DNA from 4 places in the Streptomyces sp. NPDC049597 genome. Region 1 is predicted to be linked to each of the others. Evidence: riboswitches for the same ligand, from Rfam matches in the RefSeq annotation. Region 1 holds a riboswitch; each other region holds the start of a gene.

The links. A riboswitch is a leader RNA that binds a small molecule or an ion and turns the genes downstream of it on or off. The one in region 1 is predicted to bind cyclic di-AMP.
Positions count from the first base shown of each region.
Region 2: linked by a shared signal. The riboswitch ahead of AB0K02_RS14405 (LysM peptidoglycan-binding domain-containing protein) and the one ahead of AB0K02_RS09890 (LysM peptidoglycan-binding domain-containing M23 family metallopeptidase) in region 1 are both predicted to bind cyclic di-AMP.
Region 3: linked by a shared signal. The riboswitch ahead of AB0K02_RS11420 (M23 family metallopeptidase) and the one ahead of AB0K02_RS09890 (LysM peptidoglycan-binding domain-containing M23 family metallopeptidase) in region 1 are both predicted to bind cyclic di-AMP.
Region 4: linked by a shared signal. The riboswitch ahead of AB0K02_RS29970 (M23 family metallopeptidase) and the one ahead of AB0K02_RS09890 (LysM peptidoglycan-binding domain-containing M23 family metallopeptidase) in region 1 are both predicted to bind cyclic di-AMP.

Region 1 is NZ_JBFAOY010000006.1:94,254-97,897, forward strand. It holds gene AB0K02_RS09880 (TetR/AcrR family transcriptional regulator) at 1-256, shown strand, start outside; gene AB0K02_RS09885 (SGNH/GDSL hydrolase family protein) at 434-1,225, opposite strand; gene AB0K02_RS09890 (LysM peptidoglycan-binding domain-containing M23 family metallopeptidase) at 1,403-2,314, opposite strand; cyclic di-AMP (ydaO/yuaA leader) riboswitch at 2,319-2,475, opposite strand; gene AB0K02_RS09895 (tyrosine-protein phosphatase) at 3,210-3,644, shown strand, end outside.
Region 2 is NZ_JBFAOY010000010.1:125,162-128,805, forward strand. It holds gene AB0K02_RS14395 (hypothetical protein) at 1-299, opposite strand, end outside; gene AB0K02_RS14400 (metallophosphoesterase) at 345-836, opposite strand; gene AB0K02_RS14405 (LysM peptidoglycan-binding domain-containing protein) at 965-1,741, opposite strand; cyclic di-AMP (ydaO/yuaA leader) riboswitch at 1,746-1,900, opposite strand; gene AB0K02_RS14410 (zinc-dependent alcohol dehydrogenase) at 2,386-3,567, shown strand.
Region 3 is NZ_JBFAOY010000007.1:181,259-184,902, reverse strand. It holds gene AB0K02_RS11425 (pitrilysin family protein) at 1-1,187, shown strand, start outside; cyclic di-AMP (ydaO/yuaA leader) riboswitch at 1,420-1,578, shown strand; gene AB0K02_RS11420 (M23 family metallopeptidase) at 1,592-2,371, shown strand; gene AB0K02_RS11415 (GntR family transcriptional regulator) at 3,127-3,644, shown strand, end outside.
Region 4 is NZ_JBFAOY010000039.1:30,958-34,601, forward strand. It holds gene AB0K02_RS29965 (PP2C family protein-serine/threonine phosphatase) at 113-1,315, shown strand; cyclic di-AMP (ydaO/yuaA leader) riboswitch at 1,584-1,740, shown strand; gene AB0K02_RS29970 (M23 family metallopeptidase) at 1,752-2,792, shown strand; gene AB0K02_RS29975 (PrsW family intramembrane metalloprotease) at 2,961-3,644, opposite strand, start outside.

The DNA of each region.
Region 1 (3,644 bases):
GGTCGCCCGCGCCCTCGACCAGCAGTGGAAGGCGGCGCTCACCGAGGTGATCGCGGAGGGCGCGCAGGCCGGGGAGTTCACGTGCGAGAACCCGGCGGCCGCGGCCTGGCGTCTGACGGCGTTCCTCGACGGGCTCGCCGTGCAGATGACGTCGTACGCGGGGTCGCTGACCCGTGCGGCGATGCTGCAGTGGACGGACGAGGCGCTGGCCCGCGAGCTGGGGGTGGACCGCGAGGCGCTCACGGCGTCCCGCTAGCCGGGCCGGTCGTCGGCCCGGCCCGCGTCCGCGGGAGACGGGCCGGGAGCCGGGGACGCTGTGCTCCCTCGGCGGGGGCGTGGCGGGTCCGGTGGATGTCTCGCCGTCGGACCGGCGGCTCGCGGCACCATGACGGAGCGCCCGGGGCGCGGGCCCCGGGCGCTGTGCCGGCTCCGCTCAGAGCGGCAGCAGGTCCGGGCGCTTGGCCGCCACGTGGTCGCCGGAGCTCTCGCCCCGCAGCCGCCGGCCGATCCACGGCACCAGGTACTCCCGCGCCCAGTGGATGTCGTCGCGCCGCACCTCGAAGGCACCGCGCGGCGGGAGCGGCGGCCAGGGCTGGTCCGGGTCGGCGGGTACGTCGAGACCGAGCACCTGGGCGGCGCGCAGGGCGACGCGGGTGTGGCCCTCGGGCGACAGGTGCAGCCGGTCAGCGTCCCAGGCACGCCGGTCCTGAACGGACTTGAGCGACCACAGGTCGAGGACGGGGCAGTCGTGGCGGTCGGCGATGGCCCGCACGTGCGCGGTGTACGTGGCGATCTTTCCGCGCAGATGGCGCAGGACCGGCACGTCCCGGGTGTCGAAGCCGGTGGTCACCATGACCGTGCCGACCGAGCTCTTGAGGTCGGCGACCGCCCGCTCGAACCGCTCGGCCACGTCGTCCGGGTCGCTGCCCGGCCGGATGATGTCGTTGCCTCCCGCGCAGAACGTCACCAGGTCTGGGGCGAGTTCCTTGGCCCTCGGGACCTGCTCGTCGACGATCTGGTCGAGGAGGCGGCCGCGTACGGCGAGGTTGGCGTACCGGAAGGTGTGTTCCGGCGTCAGGTCGGCGAGCAGCACCGCGAACCGGTCCGCCCAGCCGACGTACGTCCCGTCGGGACCGGGGTCTCCCACGCCCTCGGTGAAGCTGTCACCGATCGCCGCGTACGACCCGAATGCGCCCTTGTTCTCTGTTCTCGAATCGTCTGCCACGGGAGCACATCTTTCCTTTACGGATGTGACCTACGCGACCGTAAGGAGGGGTTGACGCGAGGTGATCTGTGCCACCGGTCAAGTTTCCACCAAGCCGGAATACGCGGAATCCCCCGCTCCGCCGCCGGACGGAACGAGGGATGCGCGGTCGGCGGCCCAACGGGCCACCGGAGTACGTCAGATGGAGACGCCGTGCTGGCGCAGGTAGGCCAGCGGGTCGATGTCGGAGCCGTACGACGGGCTGGTGCGGATCTCGAAGTGCAGGTGCGGACCGGTGGAGTTGCCGGTGGAGCCGGACAGACCGATCTGGTCGCCGCCCGAGACGCTCTGACCGCTGGAGACGGACAGGGAGGAGAGGTGGGCGTACTGCGAGTAGGTGCCGTCGCCGTGCTGGATGACGACCTCGTTGCCGTACGAGCCGTTCCAGCCGGCCGAGACGACGGTGCCCGGGCCGACGGACTTCACGCTCGTGCCGCTTCCGGCGATGAAGTCGACACCGGTGTGGTACCCGCTGGACCACATGGCGCCGGACGCGCGGTACGGCGTGGAGACACCGCCGCCGACCGGAAGGGTCCAGCCGGAGGACGCCGGGGCGGCCTTCTCGGCGGGGGCCTCGGCAGCGGCGGGAGCGGCCGCGGGAGCGGCGGGAGCGGCGGTCCGCGAGGCGTCGCGCGAGGACCGGGGCGTGGACTCGGAGCGCGGCTCGGGGTCGTTCTTCGCCTTCGACTTCGCGTTGATGGTCAGTTCGAGACCCGGGTGGATCAGCGCCGGGTCCGCACCGATGGCGCGGCGGTTGTCGTTGTAGAGCTTCTTCCAGCCGCCGCGGACGTTCTGCTCGTCGGCGATCTCGGCGAGGCAGTCCCCGGCGACGACGGTGTACGTCTTCGGGGCCTTCTTCTCGGCGGCCGGAGCGGCCGCCGGGACCGAGGCCGGGGCGACCTTCTGGGGAGCGGCGGCGGGGGTCGCGGCGTTGGCGCCGGTCGCGCCGAGCAGCGGCAGGGCTATGGCGGCGCTGCCCGCACCGGCGACGGCGAAGCCGCGGGTGAGGGGGTGGGACTTGGGACGGCGGTGCTTACCCTTTCCGGGCATGGCGCATTCCTCTCCGGCGCCTGCGAGGTGAGCTGTCGGGTTCGGGCTGGAGGTGCCCGTTCGCACTTGTTGCACGAATTAACCCCGAGCCGTCCGAATTCTTCGGATACGGCGTACTACCTGGGTCCCCCGCTCCTGCCACGCGTGGGTGGGTTCGAAGTCCGGTCGGCGGCAGGATTAGGCGGTCCGTCCGGATTGAGCGTGACCGTAGGCGAGTCCACCGGGCGGAACAAGCCGCGAATTCCCCCCGACTTTCACCGTCGTGTTTTCCGGGCCGCTCCGGTCGTCACCCTCCGTGGACGAGAGGCGGTCAATTCCCTTGCAGACGACGGAATTGACACGGGGAAAGCGGGCACGTTCCGTCACGAATATGATCCTGCTCACGAGCCACGGCCCATCTCACCCGCAGGCGGGGCACGTTATCCGCAAAGCCTCAATTCGGACAGAAGGCGCGAATAATCATCTAAGCGTGCACTTGGGTGTCAAGATCGGTCCACAACGCCCGACTTCGTCCCCTGCTGCCGCACGGCCTGCGGCGGAACCCTCTCATCGTCCGTTTCCGGTCATCCTGAATTCAGCCGCGTCGGCTCCCAGGGATACGCCCCGCGAATGACGGCAGTTCCCCCGCACCCAAACGGAATCCGACCGGACCGGTGCCGGCTCCTCGGTTTCGGTCACGGCGCCGGCAATTCCACGCGGAGCCCGTCACGCCGTGCCGCGGGTGCGAGGCGGACACCGCCCCTCGTAACGGTGCCGGGGCGGCGGTCCCACAGCCGCGCCCGCGGGCACCGAACGCGCCCCGACCGACATGGTTGCCTCATGAACCTGTGCCGTATCGTCGGATCGCGCCATCGTCGGCGAACGGCGCCGACGGCCGTCACCTGAAGGAGTCCACGTGACGCAGCAGCTGCCGCAGGCCCCGTCGACCGAGCCCCGGCTGGCCGGGGTGCGAAACTTCCGGGACGTGGGCGGACTGCCGACCGTGGACGGCGGGCGCGTGCGGCACGGCCGGCTCTACCGCAGCGGACACCTCGCGCACGCCACCGAGAGCGACGCCGCCTTCCTCGCGTCCCTCGGGCTGCACACGATCTTCGACTTCCGCAATGCGGCGGACCAGAGGCTGGAAGGCCCGGACGTCGAGCTGCCGGGCGTGCGCAACGTCAATCTCCCGCTGAGCGACCCGGCCGACGGCGCGGAGTTCTGGAAGATGGTCCGGGACGGCAACCTCGACCAGCTGAAGTCCATCCTCGCCGACGGCAAGGGCGCCGCCCGGATGATCGCCTCGTACCGGATGATCGTCAAGGAGCGGACCGCCGAGCACAGCCGCGTC
Region 2 (3,644 bases), on a different contig from region 1:
TGCTTGCCCGCCATGTCGCCACGCGCGGTCAGCGGGTTGTAGACCCTGGTGCCGGTCCTGAGCGCCTGCCCGCGGAAGGCGTCGTACGCGTCCTGGTAGTGCAGGACGGGCCCGCTGTTGCGCACCACGACGCCGTCGAAGCCGTCCATCAGCGCGGCCGCGTCCGCCGGATGGACGAGGGCGATGTCGAAGTCCTCGCGCAGCCGGGAGGACAGGTGGATGTCCTCGTCGCAGTACCGCCGCCCCTTGGCCGGGTAGGCGAGGTCGGTGACGTACAGCAGGCGGGGCCTGGCGGACACGGGCGGCTCCTGAGATCGGTTGACCGCAAAACTACCCCGGCCCGGTCACAGGCGGTGCAGCAGGACCTCGGCCAGCACGCCGTCCTCCGCCCGCGCGGTCATGTACGTGTGGTGGGGCTGTCGTCTGCGGTCGGTCGGGGAGCCGGGGTTGAGCAGCCGCAGGCCGCCGGGGGCCGTGGTGTCCCACGGGATGTGGCTGTGGCCGAAGACCAGCACGTCGAGGTCGGGGAACCTCTCCGCGCAGCGCCGCTCGCGTCCGGCGGCGGGTCCCGTCTCGTGCACGACGCCGAACCGGAGACCGCCGAGCTCGGCCCGGGCCACCTCCGGCAGCCGGGCGCGCAGCTCGTCGCCGTCGTTGTTGCCGTACACGGCCAGGAGGCGGGCGGAGCGGTTCTGAAGGAGGTCGAGGGTCGCGGTGTCGACCCAGTCGCCGGCGTGGATCACCGCATCGGCCTCCTCGACACGGGCCATCACCTCGTCGGGCAGGCGGCGGGCGCGCCGGGGCACATGGGTGTCGGAGATCAGCAGCAGTCGCATGTCTCCACCTTCCCGCTGCCGGCGCCGGGCGAGCACATGGCCGCGCCGGGCGCCGCACTGACGTGTTGTCAGAGCGGGCGCCCGGCGCGATTCCATCTGCAATCGAAGCCGCGAATGCGGGGCTACGGTCAGTACGGGCCGTTCACATTGTCGATGGAGCCGTACCTGGCGGCGGCGTAGTTGCACGCGGCGGTGATGTTCGCGACCGGGTCGAAGCTGTCGAACGGCGTGCCGGGCACGTGGTAGGCCCGGAACGTCGGGTCGATCACCTGGAGAAGGCCCTTGGAGGGCGTTCCATTGATCGCGTTGATGTCCCAGTTGTTGATCGCCAGCGGATTTCCGGAGGACTCGCGCATGATGTTGCGGTGGATTCCCTCGTAGGTGCCGGGAATTCCGTGCTTGGCCATGATGTCGAGGGATTCCTTGATCCAGCCGTCGAGATCGTTGGAATACGTCTTGGCCTTGGCGGCCGGGGCCTTCTTCGCCACCGGGGCGGTGCGGGCCGCGGAGCGGTCGGCGCGGGCGGCGTCGGCGGCGCGGTCCGCGGGCACGGCCTTGGCGCCGATGGTGAGCTTCAGACCGGGACGGATCAGCGCCGGGTCGGCGCCGATGTTCCGGCGGTTGTCGTTGTAGAGCTTCTTCCAGCCACCAGTGAGGGAGTGCTCCGCGGCGATCTTCGCCAGCGAGTCGCCCGCGACGACGGTGTACGTCGCGGGGGCCTTCTTCGCCGCGGCGGGCGCCGTGGCGACGGCCTTCGCGGTCGCGGCCTTGGCCGGCTGCGCGGCACCGGCGGTGGTCGCGACGAGCAACGGCAGGGCGAGCGCGGCGCCGCCCGTGCCCGCGGCGACGAAACCGCGGACGAGTCGGCCGGACTTGGGACGGCGGTGCTTACCCAGTGCAGGCATGACGCATTCCTCTCCGTCGCCTGCGAGGTGAGCTGTCGGGTTCGGGCTGGAGATGCCCGGTCGCATGGTCGGTGCGACTTCACCCCGAGCCGTTCCGGTTTCCGGATCGGCGGCCTACCTGGGTCCCCCGCTCCTGCCGAACGTGAGTGCGTGTGGTCGGATTCCCGGACAGCGGCAGGATTCGGCGGTCCGTCCGGATTGCGGTGACCGTAAGCGAGAGCGGCCCGACGTAACAAGCCCTGAATTCACAACCGCAATTCCCGACCCGGGAAAAGGGAAGGAAATGACCTTCCTCCTTTCCTGTCGGCAACTCAACTTTCCTTCTGCGCAAGGGATGCACGGCCACCTCCCGGCGCCGTGGGGCGTGCGTCACGTGACCGACGTCACGGATCCGAGGACAACAAAGACCAGTCACCCGTTTCATGAATAAACGGACATAAAGGCAATGGGAGAGGAAAGTCCCGCACGGAAATACCGGCGCTCCATTGGGCACCAATAGTCCGTTTTCTTCCGTATGTAATAGCCTCGCCCGTGTATGTAATGCCATCACCCGCTTCGGGTACTCGCCCGTGGCGGCCGGGTGCGCGGCGCCGCCCGTACGACCGCCGCAGGCCGCTCACCGGAAGGCAACACGGGAGGACACGATGCGCGCACTGACATGGCAGGGCCGGCGGGACGTCCGGATCGAGACCGTCCCCGATCCCCGCATCACCGAGCCGAAGGATGTGATCGTCCGGGTGACGTCCACCGGCATCTGCGGTTCGGATCTCCACCTCTACGAGGTCCTGGGCCCGTACCTCGACCCCGGCGACATCCTCGGCCACGAGCCCATGGGCATCGTGGAGGAGACCGGTCCCGAGGTGACGGCCCTGTCGGCCGGCGACCGCGTCGTCGTGCCGTTCAACATCTCGTGCGGCGAGTGCTTCATGTGCGCCCAGGGCCTCCACTCGCAGTGCGAGACGACCCAGGTGCGGGACCGCGGCACGGGCGCGTCGCTGTTCGGCTACACGAAGCTGTACGGGCAGGTGCCCGGCGGGCAGGCCGAGTACCTGCGGGTGCCCTTCGGCGACACACTGCCGGTCAAGGTGCCCGAGGGGCCACCGGACGAGCGTTTCGTCTACCTCTCGGACGTCCTGCCGACGGCATGGCAGGCCGTGGAGTACGCGGACGTCCCGCCCGGCGGGTCGCTGACCGTGCTCGGGCTCGGACCGATCGGCGACATGGCCTGCCGCGTGGCCCTGCACCGGGGCGCCGGACTCGTCATCGGTGTCGACCTCGTGCCCGAGCGTCTCGACCGGGCCGAGGCGCGGGGGGTGACGGTCCTCGACCTGCGCGAGCACGACGAGGTCGCCGACGCCATCCGTGAGCTGACCAACGGCCGCGGCTCGGACGCGGTCATCGACGCCGTGGGGATGGAGGCCCACGGGGCACCGGTCGCCAAGGCCGGCCAGTGGGCGACCGGTCTGCTGCCCGGACGCGTGGCCCGGCGCGTCATGGAGCATGTCGGCGTGGACCGGCTGGAGGCGTTCTACACGGCCATCGACGCTGTACGGCGCGGCGGCACGATCTCCCTGGCCGGGGTCTACGGCGGCATGGCGGATCCCGTGCCGATGCTCACCCTGTTCGACAGGCAGATCCAGCTCCGTATGGGGCAGGCCAACGTCCGGCGCTGGGTGGACGACATCCTTCCGCTGCTGACGGACGCCGATCCGCTCGGCGTCGAGGGCTTCGCCACGCACACCCTGCCGCTGGACAAGGGCCCCGAGGCGTACGCCACGTTCCAGGCCAAGCGCGACGGCATGGTCAAGACCCTGCTGAAGCCCTAGCGACGCACCCCCTGGCGGCGGCGAAGCCCCGGCGACGCGGGCTCCCTGCGGCCGCCCGCTCCGCGCGGCTCAGCTCT
Region 3 (3,644 bases), on a different contig from region 1:
GCGTCGCCACGATCATGGCCCGCGCCCTGTCGGAGGGCACCGACAAGCACAGCGCCGAGGACTTCGCCGCCGAGCTGGAGCGCTGCGGCGCCACGCTCGACTCGCTCGCCGACCACCCCGGTGTCCGTGTCTCGCTGGAGGTCCCCGCCTCCCGGCTGCCCAAGGGACTCGGTCTGCTCGCCGACGCCCTGCGCGCCCCCGCCTTCGCGCCGGGCGAGGTCGACCGGCTGGTCCGCAACCGCCTCGACGAGATCCCGCACGAGATGGCCAACCCGGCCCGCCGCGCGGCCAAGCAGCTCTCCAAGGAGCTCTTCCCGTCGTCCCTGCGGGTGTCCCGGCCGCGCCAGGGCACCGAGGAGACGGTGGCGAGGATCGACTCCGCGGCCGTACGGGCCTTCTACGAGACGCACGTTCGTCCGTCCACGTCGACCGTCGTGATCGTCGGCGACCTCTCCGGTATCGATGTGGACGCCGTCCTCGCCGACACCCTCGGGGCCTGGACGGGCGACAAGGCGGCCACCCGGCCCGTGCCGGCGATCACGGCCGACGACACCGGCCGGGTGTTCATCGTCGACCGCCCCGGCGCCGTGCAGACCCAGTTGCTGATCGGCCGTACCGGACCCGACCGCCACGACAGCGTCTGGCCCGCCCAGGTGCTCGGCACGTACTGCCTGGGCGGCACGCTGACCTCCCGGCTCGACCGCGTCCTGCGCGAGGAGAAGGGCTACACCTACGGCGTACGGGCCTTCGGCCAGGTGCTGCTGTCGGCCCCGGACGGCTCGGGCGCCTCGATGCTGGCCATCAGCGGCTCGGTGGACACGCCGAACACCGGCCCCGCACTGGAGGACCTCTGGGCGGTGCTGCGCACGCTCGCCGCGGAGGGGCTCACCGACGCGGAGCGCGACGTCGCCGTGCAGAACCTGGTCGGCGTCGCCCCTCTGAAGTACGAGACCGCGGCGTCGGTCGCGGCCACCCTCGCCGACCAGGTCGAGCAGCACCTCCCGGACGACTACCAGGCGCAGTTGTACGCCCGCCTGGCCGCGACGGGCACGGTGGAGGCGACCGCTGCGGTGGTCAGCGCGTTCCCCGTGGACCGTCTCGTCACGGTGCTGGTCGGCGACGCGGCGCAGATCGAGGCCCCGGTCAGGGCGCTCGGGATCGGTGAAGTGACCGTCGTCACGGGCTGATCGAAGGTCGCGCATCGGGCGAAAGCGCGCAGAACGAGCGCGGCGCATGCCCTACGGAACCCCGGCTTCGAGTTGTATGCCGGGGTTCCGTGCTATGTCCGGTTTGTTGGAGAGGTGGCCTGTCTGCCCTGTGGCATGCGCTACAAAACGGGCTGTCCGTTTGGTGATCGACAGACGAACTGCCTAGCGTCGGTCCGGCTGTCCGCCTGGATCACGCCGCACCCGCGGCATCGGACAGTCATCGCCGAGTCCCCTTCAGGCGCGAGCCCGGGGAGCCGGGGACCCAGTCCCCTGGGGTGAATCGGACGCCTTCGCCCGCGCGGAGGGGCCCGTAGGAGACCTTCCTGCTCCGAACCCGTCAGCTAACCCGGTAGGCGAGAAGGAAGGAAAGGACCAGCCTTTTCATGGCGTTCACCCGTGCCACCGGGAAGCACCGTGCCCCGAGCCGTCTGACGCGCAGGAGCCGGAACATCGCCGGCGTCGCGACTCTGGCCACCACCGGCGTCATCGGAAGCCTCGCCTCCCCGGCGTTCGCCGCCGACACCGAGCCCTCGGCCGAGGACACCGGCCTCACCCAGATCGTCTCCATGGGGTCCATCGCCGACGAGATCGCCGACCAGGCCGCCGCCCAGAAGAAGGAGGCCGCCGAGGCGGCCGCCAAGGCCCGGGCGAAGGCGAAGGCCGAGGCCGAGGCGAAGCGGAAGGCCGAGGCACGCGCGAAGGAGGCCCGCGAGGCCAAGGAGCGCGCCGCCCGTGAGGCCGAGCGCCGCCGCCTGAACTCCTTCCGGCTGCCCGTCGCCGGCTCGTACGTGACCACCGGTTACCAGGCCGGCGGGTCCCTGTGGTCCTCCGGCAGCCACTCCGGCGTCGACTTCCGTGCCGCGTCCGGTACGTCGGTCGTGGCCGTGGGCGCGGGCACCGTCGTCGAGGCCGGCTGGGGCGGCGCGTACGGCAACAACATCGTGCTGCGCATGAACGACGGCACGTACACCCAGTACGGCCACCTGTCGTCGATCAACGTCTCGGTCGGCCAGCGGGTGATGCCCGGCCAGCAGATCGGCCTCTCGGGCTCGACCGGCAACTCGACCGGCCCGCACCTCCACTTCGAGGCCCGGACCTCGCCGGAGTACGGCTCCGACATCAACCCGGTCGCGTATCTGCGCGCCCGTGGTGTGAGCGTCTGACCCGACGTCCTCGCGCAGACCCCCGGCGCACGCCGGGGGTCTGCGCGCTTCGGTGACGGCGCCCCCCGGGCACCCGACGGCCTGACCGTCCGCCGTCGGCGCGTCCCGGCTGTCCGCCGGGTACGTGCTCGGCGGCGGATTGCCGACGGCGTCCGGCACCGGTCGTCCGCCCGCGAAGCGGCCCGCCGGTCTGTGGCCGGGCGCGCCCCCGCGGGCTTGGCTGTGTCGGGCGGTCGGCGTCTGGCGCTGCTGGGGCGCTGTGCCGCGCTTCCCGTGGCCGTCGGCCGGGCGGGGTGCGAGTCGTGGTGGGCTTGGCCGCGTCGCTCGGCGTCTCGCGGTGCCGGGGTCGGCCGTCCGCCGGGCCGGAGGCGAGTCCTGGCGGGCTCGGCTGTGTCCGGCGGTCGGCGTCTGGCGCTGTGGGGGCCGCTGTGCTGCGCTTCTCGCGGCCGTCCGCCGGTCTTGAGGGCCGGGGCGCGGGCCCGTGGGCCCTGCCTGCGTCAGACGGCTGTCGTCTTGCTCTGCGGGGGCGGGGCCGACCGGGCCCCCGGTGGCCCGCACCGCGACCCAGCGCCGTCGGGCGCCTGCCGTCGCCCCGGTCCGGTGACGCCCGTCGTGGCGATCGAATTACGCCGTTTCCGGCCAAAAGATATCCATGGATTCCGGTCGGCCATCGGAAAATCCCGTGGACTGGAATAGAGTCACCGGACACGAGTCAATCGGCTGCGTTTCGCGCGGATCGAGGCGGAGGTTCGGACATGCGCATTCCCGCGCACTCTGTATGCACGGCGATCCGCGACGACATCGTCTCCGGTGTATTCGAGCGGGGCAGCCGGCTCACCGAGGAGAACCTCGCCCGCCGCTACGGGGTCTCCCGCGTCCCCGTCCGCGAGGCCCTGCGGACCCTGGAGTCGGAGGGCTTCGTCGTCACCCGACGCCACGCCGGCGCGCACGTCGCCGAGCCCACCGAGCAGGAGGCGGCCGACCTGCTGGAGATCCGCATGCTGCTGGAGCCGCTCGGTGCCGCGCGCGCCGCCCAGCGGCGCACCGAGGCCCATCTCAAGGTGCTGCGCGGCCTGGTGAGGCTCGGTCAGGAAAGAGCGCGCCGCGGGCAGGGCGAGGACCTGCGCTCCCTGGGCGCCTGGTTCCACGAGACGCTCGCGCAGGCCTGCGGCAGCCCGGGGCTGACGGCCCTGCTGACCCAGCTGCGCCACAAGATCGCCTGGATGTACGCCGTCGACCAGCCGGCCCTGCCCGCCGAGTCCTGGGCCGAGCA
Region 4 (3,644 bases), on a different contig from region 1:
TGCGCGGCACCGGTCCGTGGCCGTGGGTGGAGCGGCAGGGAGAACACCTGTGGGGCGAGAACAGCGCAGCAGCTACGGCGCGCCGTGGTTCGTCCGTCTCCTGCCCGCCGTGATGATCGCCGCCGGCATCGTCTTCGACCTGCTGACGCCGGCCCGTTTCACCGCGGTGCCGCTCTTCGCCGCGGCCCCGCTCATCGCGGCGCCGATCGTCACCTGGGTCGTGACGCTGCTCACCGGTATCGCCGCCGTCCTGGCCACGACGGGCCTGCACACCTACAACAACACCATCGCCCAGATCACCGCCTTCACGGAGACGAGCACGGTGCTCACCGTGGCGGCTCTCGCGCTGCTGATCAACGGGGTCGTGAGGCGCAGCAGCGCGCGGCTCGCCTCGGCGCGGGTGATCGCCGAGGCCGCGCAGCGCGCCGTGCTGCCCACGCCCGCGGACCGGATCGCCGGTCTGCACATCGCGGCGCGCTACGAGGCGGCGCAGGCGGACGCGTTCATCGGCGGTGACCTCTTCGCCGTGCAGGACACCCCGCACGGGGTGCGGCTGATCGTCGGGGACGTGCGCGGCAAGGGGATGGAGGCGGTGGCGGCCGTCGCCGTGCTGATCGGGGCCTTTGGGGAGGCGGCCGAGCAGGAGACCTCGCTCGAAGGCGTGGCACGGCGGCTGGAGCGGGCGTTGAAGCGCGAGGACATGCGGCGGGAGGGGCTTGACGCCATCGAGGGGTTCACCACCGCCGTGCTCGGCGAGATCCCGCCCAGCGACGGTGTGGGGGACGGGACCGTACGGCTGGTGAACCGCGGGCATCCCGACCCGCTGGTGCTGCACGCCGACGGCGAGCTGGACGTGCTGGAGCCGTCCGAGGCCGCGCTGCCCCTGGGGATGGGCGACTTGGGCCTGTGGCCCGACCGCGCGGAGGAGTATCCGCTGCCCGCCGGCGCGACGCTGCTGCTGTACACGGACGGCCTGTCCGAGGCCCGTGACGCCCGAGGCGTCTTCTACGACCCGGGTGAACGACTCCGGGGAAGCGTCTTCCCCGGCCCCGAGGGCCTGCTCGACGCGCTGGTCGAGGACGTGCGCCGGTACACGGGCGGCAGGTCCACGGACGACATGGCGCTCCTGGCGGTCGGCAGGCCCGGGGTGGGGCAGCCGGAACGGCGGCGGACGGTGCCGGTCGTGTCCGCCGACGGCGCGTCCCGGACGCAGGGGCGGCGCGCGGTGCGTGGCGCGGGCGGCGCCCGCCCGGCGCGGGGGGTACGGCACACCGACGGCGGGTGGCGGAGCAGCGGGCACGGCACGCCGGACTGAGGGGCGCAGCCCGAGGGGACGGCGAACGCTCAGCACATCAGTACGGTGTGTAGCCAAACGGTGTCACTCTGCATAACATTTGACGCAACGTCAGGTGATGTCGCCGGCCTGAAGGGTGATCAAGTCGCCCGATTCCGCCTGCTTCTGTCCTGGTAAGTCCTGGCCGCGGGCGTTAATGATCAGCCGGAACAGCTTGGAATCCGGCCCCGGCTTCTATTAACGTTCGATAACGCAGCGCGGTCGTCCCAGCCGTCGCAAGAGACGGCACCGTGCGCACGCGCCGAATCCCGCAAGGGAACCGGGGAACCACCAATTGGGGTGAATCGGGCATCGTTTGCCGCTCAGTCCGCGGCCGAGGACGCCCGTAGGAGACCTTCCTGCTCCGAACCCGTCAGCTAACCCGGTAGGCGAGAAGGAAGGAAAGGAGTACGCCTTCGTGGCGTCCAACATGCCTGCCCCCGAGGCCCCGTTCGTGCCCGCTCACTTCGGCGGCGACACCGCGGAGCGGACGTGGGAGGAATGGAATCCCACCGAGGAATCCATCCGTCCGGTGCGCGGCCGGCACCGCGTCGTCAAGCAGCGCGGCGGGCTCGCCCGCAGCTCCACCGTCCTCGGCGTCGGTGTCATCGCCGCGGTCGGCGCCGGTGGCATAGCGACCGCCCAGGACAAGCCGGCGGTCTCCATCTCCCTTCCGGACTCGATCGCGGACAAGCTCCCCGACGCCGCGTCACTTCCGGGCGTGGGCTCCCTCCTCTCCGACGACTCCGGCTCCGAGGCGAACGCGGCCCCCCTGACCGCGATGACGACCGTCGCCGATGGCGGGACGGGTGCCGACGGGCAGTCGGCCGGCGCCGGCGAGGCCCTGCGCGCCCGCATCCTCCAGCAGGTCGAGCAGCAGCGCGCCGAGGCGGACGCCGAGGCGAAGGCCGCCGCCGAGAAGCTGGCCGCCGAGCAGGCCGCCGCCGCGGCGGCGAAGCAGCAGAGCGAGGCCGAGGCCCAGGCGGCCGAGGAGAAGCGGAAGGCCGAGGAGGCCGCGCGGGCCAAGGAGGAGGCGGAGCGCCTCGCCAAGCTCGCCGCGAGCTACGCCCTGCCCACCTCCTCGTACACGATCACCTCCACGTACGGCGAGTCCGGCTCCATGTGGTCCTCCGGCCAGCACACCGGTCTGGACTTCGCCGCTCCCACGGGCACCCCGGTCAAGGCGGTCCACGGCGGCACGATCAAGTCGGCCGGCTGGTCCGGTTCGTACGGCTACCGCATCGTGCTGGAGCTGGAGGACGGCACCGAGGTCTGGTACGCCCACCTGTCGTCGATGACCGCGAGCGCGGGCCAGACGGTCGCCACAGGCGAGACCATCGGCCGCGTCGGCGCGACCGGCAACGTCACCGGGCCGCACCTGCACATGGAGGTGCACACCGCGGGCGGCTCCGGCCTCGACCCGATGGCCTGGCTGCGGGACAAGGGCCTCACGATCTGATCGAGGGCAGCGGCCGACGGCGCGCGGTACGGGGTTCGGGTGCCGCGCGTCCCCGTGTCCGCGCCGTCCCCGGTGGCGCCTGTGCGCGGCGGCAGGGCGCGGACGCGACGCCGACGACGCCTCGTGCGAGGCGGGCGGGGCGCGGCAGCTGCGACGAGGGCCGCGCGGTCAGCGGCGGTACGGGTTGTAGCCGGAGTAGTCGCGGTGCGGGGGCGGTACGGCGACCCGGCCCGTGGCCCGCGCCGCGTACACGAGCGCGGGCGCGGCCACGTCCCTGCGCCGCCACAGGTGGTGCAGCAGCTCCCGCTCGCGCTCCGCGAAGTCCGGTCCCGCGGCGCCGCGGTGGGCCCGGTGGCGCAGAGAGGCGAGCGACGTCGCGAACGCCTCGTACTCGGAGACCGCGTGGCCCGCGGCAGGGCCGTACGTCCGCCGTGCCCAGTCGCGCGCCATCGTGCGGGCGCGCATCGAGGACAGCGCCTGCGGCTCCGCGTCCGCCAGCCAGCCCGCCGCCGCGTACGCCGGCAGCTCGCTCGATATCGTGCGCAGCTCGCGCTGCCGGGTCCATATGGTCAGCCAGGTCAGCAGCCCGAAGGCGGGCACCATGAACGCCGCGTACACCCCGTAGAAACCCCACGGGCCGAACAGCGAAACCGAGCCGTTCCACAGGGCGTGCATGCCCATCGCGAGGACGAGGCCGAGCAGGGGCAGCGCGATGCGCCGTATGCGCCGACGGGGCGCGGCGAGTGCGGCAAGGCCGAAACCGATGCCGGTGAGCACCGTGAACAACGGGTGCGCGAACGGCGACATCACGATCCGCACGAAGAACGTCGCCGCGGTGACCGAGGCCAGGCC